Rhodopseudomonas palustris: one gene and its partner. Each later gene encodes a partner of the first gene's protein in a complex. Links are inferred from orthologs where the notes say so. Each region holds a gene or a part of one and is shown on either strand. Other genes may lie near its edges.

Evidence for each region.
Region 2: the proteins of hfq (region 1) and katE are in contact, whole or in part, in a crystal structure (PDB 3VU3), measured with the Escherichia coli proteins. The link is inferred for Rhodopseudomonas palustris from one-to-one orthologs.

What each region holds. Positions count from the first base shown.
Region 1 is NZ_CP058907.1:2,762,760-2,768,148, reverse strand. Bases 1-2,797 are described here. They hold hfq (RNA chaperone Hfq), read right to left. Parts: upstream 1,625-2,797; coding sequence 1,376-1,624; downstream 1-1,375. Other genes in these bases: ntrX (nitrogen assimilation response regulator NtrX), read right to left, coding at 2,704-2,797; HZF03_RS12625 (D-amino-acid transaminase), read right to left, coding at 1,806-2,663; hflX (GTPase HflX), read right to left, coding at 1-1,364. Also shown: more of ntrX, read right to left, coding at 2,798-4,071; HZF03_RS12615 (sensor histidine kinase NtrY-like), read right to left, coding at 4,088-5,389. UniProt on the Escherichia coli protein: RNA chaperone that binds small regulatory RNA (sRNAs) and mRNAs to facilitate mRNA translational regulation in response to envelope stress, environmental stress and changes in metabolite concentrations.
Region 2 is NZ_CP058907.1:3,635,111-3,640,816, reverse strand. What follows is about bases 1,260-4,203. They hold katE (catalase), read right to left. Parts: upstream 3,819-4,203; coding sequence 1,701-3,818; downstream 1,260-1,700. Other genes in these bases: HZF03_RS16645 (DUF4142 domain-containing protein), read right to left, coding at 3,963-4,203; glgX (glycogen debranching protein GlgX), read right to left, coding at 1,260-1,485. Outside these bases: more of glgX, read right to left, coding at 1-1,259; more of HZF03_RS16645, read right to left, coding at 4,204-4,529; HZF03_RS16640 (YciE/YciF ferroxidase family protein), read right to left, coding at 4,544-5,053; HZF03_RS16630 (exodeoxyribonuclease III), read left to right, coding at 5,545-5,706.

The DNA.
Region 1 (5,389 bases):
TCCGGCCGCGGCAGCGCGCCGAAACGGTCGATCACGATGTCGCGCTTGTTGTCCTCGACCCGCACCGTCATGGCGTAGCGGCCGTCGACCAGATCCTTCGCCAGCACCTCGGTGTTGCGATGGAGCCAGCTCACGCCGGCACCGTCCGCCGCATCGATCGACAGATCGAGCACGGTGCGCGTGGCAGCCAGGCGCTGTTCGATCGAGAGCAGCAGCTCGTCGACGCCCTCGCCGCTCACCGCCGACACCAGCAGGCATGGATGATCTTCGGGCCGGCGCGCCGCGATGTTCTTCAGCTCGTCGCGCTGCTCGGGCTCGAAGCGGTCGATCTTATTCCAGACTTCGACAATTCGGCCGCTGGCCGCATCGACGCCGAGCTGGCGCAGCACGTTGTCGACGTCGTGCTGCTGGGCTTCGGCATCCTCGTGGCTGATGTCGCGGACGTGCAGGATCAGATCGGCTTCCAGCACTTCTTCCAGCGTCGCGCGGAACGCGGCGACGAGCTGGGTCGGCAGATTGGAGATGAATCCAACAGTGTCGGACAGCATCGCCTTGCCGCCGTGCGGCAGCTGGATCGCGCGCAGCGTCGGATCGAGCGTGGCGAACAGCATATCGGCGGCCTGCACATCGGCGCGCGTCAGGCGATTGAACAGCGTCGACTTGCCGGCATTGGTGTAGCCGACCAGCGCGACCACGCGATACGGTACGCGCTGCCGGCCGGCGCGATGCAACCGGCGCGTCGCCTGCACCTTCTTCAGCTCGGCTTCGAGCTTGGTGATGCGCTCGCCGATCAGCCGGCGGTCGGCCTCGATCTGGGTTTCACCGGGGCCACCCATGAAGCCGAAGCCGCCGCGTTGGCGTTCGAGATGGGTCCAGGATCGCACCAGACGCGAGCGCTGATAGTTGAGATGCGCCAGTTCGACCTGGAGCGTGCCTTCGCGGGTCTTGGCGCGGCGCCCGAAGATTTCCAGGATCAGGCCGGTGCGATCCAGCACCTTGGCGTTCCAGGCCTTCTCTAGGTTGCGCTGCTGGATCGGCGACAGCGCGCAATCCATCACGATGAGGTCGGCGCCGTGCGCCGCGATCAGGCCGACGATCTCCTCGACCTTACCCTTGCCGAGATAGGTCGCGGGACGGATCTGGCTGATCGGCGTGAGCACTGCCTCCACGACGTCGAGGTCGATGGCGCGGGCGAGACCGGCGGCTTCATCCAGCCGCGCGTCGTTGTCGCGAACGGCCGTATCGACGGCGTCCGGATCGCCCCGGCGCACACGCAAATACGGACCGACAACGATGACTCGTCCAGTCTCACCCTGCCCCGATCGCGGACGATCGGCGCCCCCGTCAATGCTGCGGGGTTCCAATCAGGCCCGCCTCAAGCTGGCGAGTCCTCGCCGCTTTCGAACAGCTGGATCGGCGCCCCCGGCATGATCGTCGAGATCGCGTGTTTGTAGACGAGCTGCGAATGACCGTCGCGCCGCAACAAAAGGCAAAAATTATCGAACCAGGTGACAATACCCTGCAACTTCACCCCGTTGACCAAGAAGATCGTCAGGGGAGTTTTCGTCTTGCGTACGTGGTTGAGGAAAGTGTCTTGAAGGTTTTGTGCGCGGTCTGCCGCCATTTTTTATCCCGCAATTGGTTTTGTCTTTTCTTGCCGGTGCGCGTCTCTCTATCGGAGCTCCACCCCGGTTGCCGACTCCTCTGAGATCCCCCTCCAGAAGCCGACGGTCCGATTAGAGGGTAGGCATGGCTTTTAAGCAAGCAACTAAAACCCCGAGTGGATGCTCCCCGCGCCGCAAAGCTTAAGAAAACACCGCAAATCGGTGAAACTGCTCTCTTAGACGTTTGGCCAATGCGCCCGGCTTGCCGTCGCCGATCGGCTGCCCGTCGATCGCCACCACCGGCATCACGATCTGGCTGGACGCGGTGACGAATGCCTCGGCGGCACTGGCGGCCTCGGCCGGCGTGAACGGCCGCTCCTCGAACCGAACCTGCAGCGCTTCGAACGCATCCATCAGCACCGCACGGGTGACGCCGGGGAGAATGCCGGCCTCGGCCGAGCGGGTCACCACCCGGCCCTCTTTGGTGACGATCCAGGCGTTGCTGGAGGCGCCTTCGGTGACATAACCGTCGCGGTCGACGTACCACGCCTCGTAGGCACCGGCCTCGCGCGCCGCCTGCTTGGCCAGCACGTTCGGAAGCAGCGCCGTCGACTTGATATCGACCCGCGGCCAACGGTTCTCCGGCAGCGTGATCACCTTGATGCCGTGAGCGGCGTTGGCCTGCCCCTTGGCCGGATCAAGGCTGCGCGCCGTCACCACAACCGCAGGCTTCACCGGTGCGGCCGGAAAGCCGTGATCGCGCCGCGCGACGCCGCGCGTCACCTGCAGATAGACGATTCCGTAGTTCACCCGGTTGCGCCGCACCACTTCATGCATCACGACCGTCAGCGCCGCGAGCGGCATCGGCACCTTGATCCGCAATTCGCCGAGCGAGCGCTGCAGCCGCGCCAGGTGCCGCGGCATGTCGACCAGCTTGCCGCCGCGGACTTCGCAGACCTCATAGACGCCATCGGCGAACTGATAGCCGCGGTCTTCGATGTTCACGCTCGCATCGCGCATGTCGAGATAGCGGCCGTTGACATAGGCGATGCGCGACATCGATCGGATTCCAGGTCTGAGATACGGATTGAAGGAAGACTTAGCCGACGCCGAGCGCCTTGAGCTTGCGATGCAGCGCCGAGCGCTCCATCCCGACGAATTCGGCGGTGCGCGAGATGTTGCCGGAGAACCGGCTGATCTGAGCGATCAGATAATCGCGCTCGAACGCCTCGCGGGCCTCGCGCAGCGGCAGGCCCATAATGTGCTCGCCGTTGTTGCCGGTCGGCATCGTCGGCACCATCGAACCGACATCCTGCGGCAGCATGTCGGCGGTGATCACCGCATCCGGACCGCCGCCGGCCAGAATCATCAGCCGCTCGACGTTGTTGCGGAGCTGGCGGACGTTGCCGGGCCATACATGCGATTGCAGCACCGCCATGGCGTCCTGGCCGATCTGCCGGCGCGGCAGGCCGGTCGCCGCCGAGATCTGCTCCATGAAGTACTCGATCAGTTCCGGAATATCGTCGCGGCGCTCGGACAGCGGCGGCACGCGGATCGGCACCACTGACAGCCGGTGATACAGATCTTCGCGGAAACGGCCGGCGGTGATCTCCTCTTCGAGGTTGCGCGCGGTCGACGAGATGATGCGGACGTCGACATTGACCTTGGTGGTGCCACCGCAGCGCTGGAAGGTCTGTTCGACCAAGACGCGCAGAATCTTGTTCTGGGTCTCGCGCGGCATGTCGGCGATTTCATCGATGAACAGCGTGCCACCGTGCGCCTCTTCGAGCGCGCCGGCTTTGCGCGAATGCTCGCCGTTGGCTTCGACGCCGAACAGTTCGATCTCCATTTTCTCCGGAGTGATCGCAGCAGCGTTGATCACCACGAACGGCCCGTCGGCACGGGAAGAGGAGTTGTGCAGCGTCCGCGCCGCGAGCTCCTTGCCGGCGCCGGACGGGCCGACGATGAGGATGCGACTGTTGGCCTTGGCGGCGCGCTCGATGGTCTGGCGCAACTGATTGATGCAGGCCGAGCGGCCGACCAGCGTCGAGGCCGACGGCGCCAGTTGCTTCAGCTCGCGGACTTCACGCTTCAGCCGCGAGGTTTCGAGGGCACGCGTCGCCACCAGAATCAGCCGGTCGGATTTGAACGGCTTTTCGATAAAGTCGTAGGCGCCGCGCTTGATCGCCGCGACCGCGGTTTCGATGTTGCCGTGGCCCGAGATCATCACCACCGGAACGTCGGTGTGATCCTTCTTGATCTGCTCCAGCAATTGCAGACCGTCGAGCTTGCTGCCCTGCAGCCAGATGTCGAGGAAGATCAGGTTCGGCCGCCGGTTGGCGATTTCGGCCAGCGCCGAATCGCTGTCGCGCGCGGTGCGGGTGGAAAAGCCTTCGTCCTCGAGAATACCGGCAACGAGATCACGGATGTCCGCTTCATCGTCGACGATCAGAATGTCATTCGCCATGGTCGCGCCTGTCGCTTTAGCTGCCGCTGGCAGCCGCTATCCTTGGTTCGTTCTCGGCCTGCTGTTTTGGTTCACCCGATCCGGGAGGTGACGCCGGCTGACCGGACATCGCGAATCGGAGGCGCATCCATGCACCGCGCTGGCCTGGACGAACGTGGGATGCGTCGTTGAGTTCAATGCCGCCGCCGTGGTCGACCAGCACGCGTCCGACGATCGCAAGACCGAGGCCGGTGCCCTTCTCACGGGTGGTGACGTAGGGTTCGAGCAGCCGCGAACGGCTTTCTTTGGGCAGACCGATGCCGTTGTCGATCACGTCGATGACGACGTCGTCGCCCTCGCGTGCAGCGACCACTTCGATCTTGCCCTTGCCGAGTTCTTCTTCCGGCACGGCCTCAATCGCCTCGGTGGCATTCTTGATGATGTTGGTCAGTGCCTGCGAGATCAGGCGACGGTCGAAACGCGCATGCAGCGGCTCGTCCTTGATCTCGGCTTCGATGTCGACATCGGGATGACCAACGCGCATCAGGAAAACCACCTGCCGCACGGTGTCGCCGACGTCCTCGCCTTCGATCACCGGCTTCGGCATCCGCGCAAACCGCGAGAACTCGTCGACCATGCGCCGGATGTCATCGACCTGGCGGACGATGGTGTCGGTGCACTGTTCGAAGATGTTCTTGTCCTCGACGATCACCTTGCCGAATTTGCGCTTGATCCGCTCGGCCGAGAGCTGGATCGGCGTCAGCGGATTCTTGATCTCGTGCGCAATCCGGCGCGCCACATCGCCCCACGCCGAGGTGCGCTGCGCCGAGACGAGTTCGGTGATGTCGTCGAGCGTAATGATGTAGCTGTCGCTGGTGTGGCCGGTCTGTTCGGCAGTGACGCGAACGTTGAGGATGCGCTCGCGGCCGTCGCGGACAATGGTGATCTGGCCCTGCACCAGACGCTGCGATCCCTCGCGTGCAGTCCCCATGATCTCGTCGAGCTCGGGGATCACCTCGGACAGCGGATGGCCGAGCGCCTCGGCTTCGGCGTGGCCGATCAGCTTCTCGGCCGAACGGTTGAGAATGCCGATGCTGAGCGAACCGTCGACGCCGATGATGCCGGCGCTGGCCGACGACAGCACCGCCTCGATGAAGCGGCGGCGGCTGTCGATCAGTTCGCTGGCGCTGACCAGCTCGTCGCGCTGGGTGCGCAGCTCCTGAGTCATCTTGTTGAAGGTCATGCCGAGCTGCGACAGGTCGCCCTCGGATTTCGACACCGGCACCTGGACGTGCAGATCGCCGGTCGAGACCAGATGCGCCGCCCCCATCAGGCGGCG
Region 2 (5,706 bases), 870 kb from region 1 along the record:
GTAGCTCGCCCAGTCATTGAGGGTGAAGCCGTCATGCGCGGTGATGAAGTTCACGCTCGCCCAGGCGCGCCGGCCCTGGCGGTTGAACACGTCACCGGAGGCAGACAGCCGCGGCGCCAACGCCGCCGCCGGGGCTTCGCCGCGCCAATAATCGCGCGCGGTGTCGCGGAACTTGTCGTTCCATTCCGCCCAGCCCGGCGGGAAGCCGCCGACCTGATAGCCGCCGGGACCGCAATCCCAAGGTTCGGCGATCAGCTTCACCGAACTGAGCAGCGGGTCCTGCATCACGGATTTCAAAAAGCCGCTCTGTTCGTCGAAGCCGTAATGCTCGCGCGCCAGGATGGTGCCGAGATCGAACCGGAAGCCGTCGATGTGCATCTCGCCGGCCCAGTAGCGCAGGCTGTCGTTGACCATCTGGATCACGCGCGGATGCGTGAGGTTGACGGTGTTTCCGGTGCCGGTGTCGTTGATGTAATAGCGCTTCTGCTCCGGCAGCAGCCGGTAGTAGCTGGCGTTGTCGATGCCCTTGAACGATAGCGTCGGGCCGAGCTCGTTGCCCTCTGCGGTGTGGTTGTAAACCACGTCGAGGATCACGGCGAGGCCGACATCGTGCAGCCGCGCCACCATCTCCTTGAACTCGCGCAAGCTGTTGGGCACGTCGGCGGCGTAGCGCGGGTCGGGCGCGAAGAAACCGATGGTGTTGTAGCCCCAGTAGTTCACCAGGTTCTTGTCGAGCAGATAGCTGTCATTGACGAAGGTGTGGATCGGCAACAACTCGACCGCGGTGACGCCGAGCGAGGAAATGTAATCGACCACCGGCTTGGTGCCGAAGCCCGCATAGGTTCCGCGCAGATGCTCGGGCACCTCTGGATGCAGCTTGGTGAAACCCTTGACGTGGGTCTCGTAGATGATCGCCTGGTCCCACGGCACGAATTTGCGGCCGGGCTCGCCCTTCCAGTCGAAGTCGGGATCGACCACCACACATTTCGGCACGAAGCGCGCACTGTCTCGCTCGTCGAATGTGGTGTCGTCGCCGCTCTCCATCACATAGCCGAACACGGCAGGATCCCAGGTCAGCAAGCCGGCGTGGGCGCGCGCGTAAGGGTCGAGCAGCAGCTTGTTCGGATTGAAGCGGTGACCGTTCTCCGGCTCGTACGGTCCATAGACGCGATAGCCATAGAAGGTGCCGGGGCCGATATCGGGGATGTAGCCGTGAAACACCTCGTCGGTATATTCGGGCAGCTCGATCCGACGCTCGGTGTCGCCATCGAACAGGCAGACCTCGACCTTGGTGGCGTTGGCGGAGAACAGCGCGAAGTTGGTACCATGGCCGTCCCAGCACGAGCCGAGCGGATAAGGCAGACCCTCGCGAACCGCTTTAGTGTCGTTGAAAACGTTGTAGCCGGGGACCGCCTGCGGCTTCGCTGCAGGTTCTGCCGGCTTGGTCTCCGGCGGCAGCTCCAGCGTTTCGTTGGTGTCGGTCATTGGCGCGGCTCCTGCACAAGCGGTGTGAATTCATCCGAGTGGGGGCGCACGCTTCGAGCGAGCCCTCGGACGAAAAGCACCGACGGTCGTGTCATGAACAGCCCCATACCCGTGACTGCCAACAATGCGCGAGCCGGGATCCGGTTCCATAGTGCCTGCTGATGAGGCAAAGTGGAGCGATGCCGGCGGCTCAGCGCCGGCATCGGCCAGCCGCCTCAGCGCATTTTGACGACGGATTCGCGCGCCCACACCCGGAGCTTGCCGAGCTGATCGACGAAGGCGCCGGCATCCTTACGCGCGGCGAGCTCGATGCAGCCTTCATCGAGGTCGTCGCCGATGCCGGCTTTGGCGAATAGCGGCCGGGCGGCGGCGACGTAGCCGATGAACTTGCAATGCGCGAAGGCGTCGGCGACGAAGTCGCGGGCGGTTGATTCCTGCAGCAGGTCGTCGATTTCATCATCGCCTGGCAGCAGCGCCACCGCGTCGTACAGGACAGACGGTCCGCCATCGATCATCTGGTGCGCGGCGATCTCGCTGCCGTCGCTCGCGATTACGCCGCCGACGCGGGGTGCGATCAGTTCGAACGTCGCGCCCGCCTTCTCGACAGCCTTCTGCAAGCTCTTCAGCAGCGCCGCGTCGGTGCCGTCGGTGATCAGGATGCCGAGCTTGCGGCCTTCGAACCGCTCCGGTCCGTTCTCGATGATCGAGAGCGCGGGTGAGGGCGGCAGGTCCTGCCGCGTCGGCACCGCAGAGTCCGCGGGCTTCGGCATTGCCTTGATGCCCAGCCGGTTGGCGACGTTGGTCGCCAACGTCTCGTCGATGAGCAGCAGATGCGACAGCACGCGTTCGCGGATCACCGGAATCTCGACCTTGCTGAGTTCGAACGTCAGTGCCGAAACGATGTGGTGCTGCTCGGTTCGGGTCTGGCTGAGGTAGAATTGCCGCGCCTGGCTGTAGTGATCGGCAAAGCTCTCGGCGCGAAACTTCGCCTTGGCGCCTTCTTCGGCCTCAGGGAACGGCACGAAGCCGCGCTGCGGAGACTCGCGCGGACCCAGGCCGTGCGAGTTCGGTTGATAGTTGGCGCGTCCGACCGGGTTGTGCATCGCCATGTGACCGTCCTGTTGGAAGTGAGCGAACGGACATTTCGGGGCGTTGATCGGCAGATGCGCGAAATTCGGACTGCCGAGCCGTTTCAGCTGAGTGTCGAGATAGGAGAAGTTGCGGCCCTGCAGCAGCGGATCGTTGGAGAAATCGATCCCCGGCGGCACGTTCTGAGTCATGAACGCAACCTGCTCGGTCTCGGCGAAGAAATTGTCCGGCATCCGGTCGAGCACGAGGCGACCCACCGGCACCGGCGGGATGATCTCCTCCGGGATGATCTTGGTGGCGTCGAGGATGTCGAAATCGAACTTGTCGGCGAATTCCTGATCGAACAGCTGTACCCGCAGCTCCCATTCCGGGAAATTTCCGGTCGAGATTGCGGTCCACAGATCCCGGCGATGGAAGTCAGGATCGGCGCCGTTGATCTTCACCGCCTCGTTCCACAGCACCGACTGCATCCCGAGCTTGGGCTTCCAGTGAAACTTGACGAAGGTGGATTCGCCCTCGGCATTGACGAGGCGGAAGGTGTGGACGCCGAAGCCCTCCATGAAACGGAACGAGCGGGGGATTGCTCGGTCCGACATCACCCACATCACCATGTGCATGCTTTCGGGCGTTAGGCTGATGAAGTCCCAAAAATTGTCGTGGGCCGATTGCGCCTGCGGAAACGCCCGGTCGGGCTCTTCCTTCACCGAATGGATCAGGTCGGGAAACTTGATCGCATCCTGAATGAAGAACACCGGAATGTTGTTGCCGACCAGATCCCAGTTGCCCTCCTTGGTGTAGATCTTGACCGCAAAGCCGCGCACATCGCGGGCGAGATCGACCGAGCCCTTGCTGCCGGCAACAGTGGAGAAGCGCACGAACGCCGGAGTGCGTTCGCCGACGCGCTGGAACAGATCGGCGCGGGAGAACTTCGCCAGCGAATGGGTCGTTTCGAAAAAGCCGTGCGCGCCGTAGCCGCGGGCATGCACCACGCGTTCGGGAATTCGCTCGTGGTCGAAATGAAAGATCTTTTCGCGGAAGTGAAAGTCCTCGATCAGCGCCGGTCCGCGCGGGCCGATCTTCAGGGTGTTCTGGTCGTCGGAGATCGGGCCGCCTTGCGCGGTGGTCATCACCTCGGTGCCGAGATCCTCGGCGGTCTGGTGCAGCTCGCCGCCTTCGCCGCGCGACATCTTCTGGTCGTGAATGGTCGCCATCCGGTTTTTGGTCGGTTTCGCAGATTTTGCCATGAGGAGGTTTCCCGAGGTTGGAGATCGCCGGGCCCAATGCAGCGCAAGCGGCTCCGTTCCTGCGTGGCTGTTCCGGTCGCCTCACAACAAAACGGCCCGGCGGATTGCTCCGCCGGGCCGGGCCGTCATACGTAAGAGTTCAGATCACTTCTTCGCTTTCGACTCCGAAGTGGTGTTGGTGCGGTCACGTTCGAGCTGCTGCGCCATTTCGAGATGGTGCTGGAGCTTCGGCAGCGTGGTGCCCGCCCACTTCTTCAGCGCGTCGTTGTCGCCGCCCTTGGCGTAGCGTTCGAACAGCGACACCGCGTCTTTGTGTGCGCTGACCTGCTGTTCGTCGAAGGTCTCGCTGAATTCTGCGCCGTTGGCGTTCTTCAGCTTGTCGAGCTTGCTCTGATGGGCGGAATCGAGCGCGGTCGGCAGCTCCGCCTTGACCTTGCCGTCCGACACCATCGCCTTGAGCTCACTCGAGGTCTTGGTGTGATCGGCGATCATCTGCTTGGCGAACGCTTGCTGAGCGGCATTGCCCTTGCGCTCGGCGAGCTGGTTCGACTGGATCTCGAACATGTCGCTGATCGCGACCTGCTTGACGAAATCGGGCGTGGTTGGCGCGATGCCGAGCACCGAATTGACGCCGGTTTTCTCGGTGACCGATTGCGCCAGCGCCGGGGTGGCGACGAGCAGACAGCCGAGAACGAGTGCGGTCCGGTTCATGAGATTGTTTCCTTTCAGCTTGCAGCTTTACGATTGACGCCCTTACGGAGCGCCACGGTGTTGAGCTTGGTGTTGGCGGCCTTTTCCTCGTTGAGATTGGTGGTGAGGAAACGGACGATGTCGTCGTGGCCGAGCTCCTCGGCCCAGGCGATCAGGGTGCCGTAGCGGGCGATCTCGTAGTGCTCGACTGCCTGCGCATTGGCGACGATCGCGGCGTCCAGCACGGTCTTGTCGGCGATCTCGCCGGCGGTCTCGTCGGCCTCCTTGATGAGGCCGTCGATCGCCGGGCAGTTCACCCCCGAAGGCTTCTGTCCGAGCTTCTTGAACACTTGGTCGAGCCGTTCGATCTGCTTCTGGGTCTCTTCCAGATGCGATGTCAGGCCCAGCGACAGATCGCGATTGGTGGCCTGCTCGATCATCTTCGGCAGCGCCTTGGTGATCTTCTGTTCGGCGTAATAGATGTCGCGGACGCCGTGCAGCAGCAGGTCCTCCATCGTCTGAATGTCCTTGCTGAAAAATCCCATCGTCGCCTCCGCCCGAATGGTCCGCCTCCCGCGGCTCGACCGGAGAACCGGGGACGAACGATTCTGTTCCGTCGCGAGGCAAGCGCCGGGGTCGACCGGCCGCGGGGCCGGGGCAAGACGGTCGGGCAGCGGTCTGGCGAGCTATGGGCGGTCGGACGACAGAAGTTGGTGGCGCGCCGGCGAGGGGAGTTGAGAGCCCCGGGCGAACGTGTTACGGGGGCTGCATCGCGGGTGTAGCTCAATGGTAGAGCAGCAGCCTTCCAAGCTGAATACGAGGGTTCGATTCCCTTCACCCGCTCCAGTCTTCCATCAAAATTCGGTAGATATTCCTGAGAGTTACGGTCTTCGGGCCGGAATTTCCATGTGCTTCGTGCTGCGCGGCCTGACGCCAGGGCGCAAATAGGGCGCAGGCACTCGCGCCGCCTAGGATCAATCCGGCAGCGCTCGCGTTGCTCAGGCCGAGGCGCGGGAGGCGAGCGGGTGCGGGCGGCGTGAAGATCGCGACCTTCAACGTCAACAATGTCAACAAGCGGCTACCGGTACTGCTCGCGTGGCTGAAAGCGGCGCGGCCGGACATCGTCTGCTTGCAGGAGCTGAAGGCGGCTGACGAGGATTTTCCGGAAGCCGCGTTGCGCAAGGCGGGCTATGCGGCG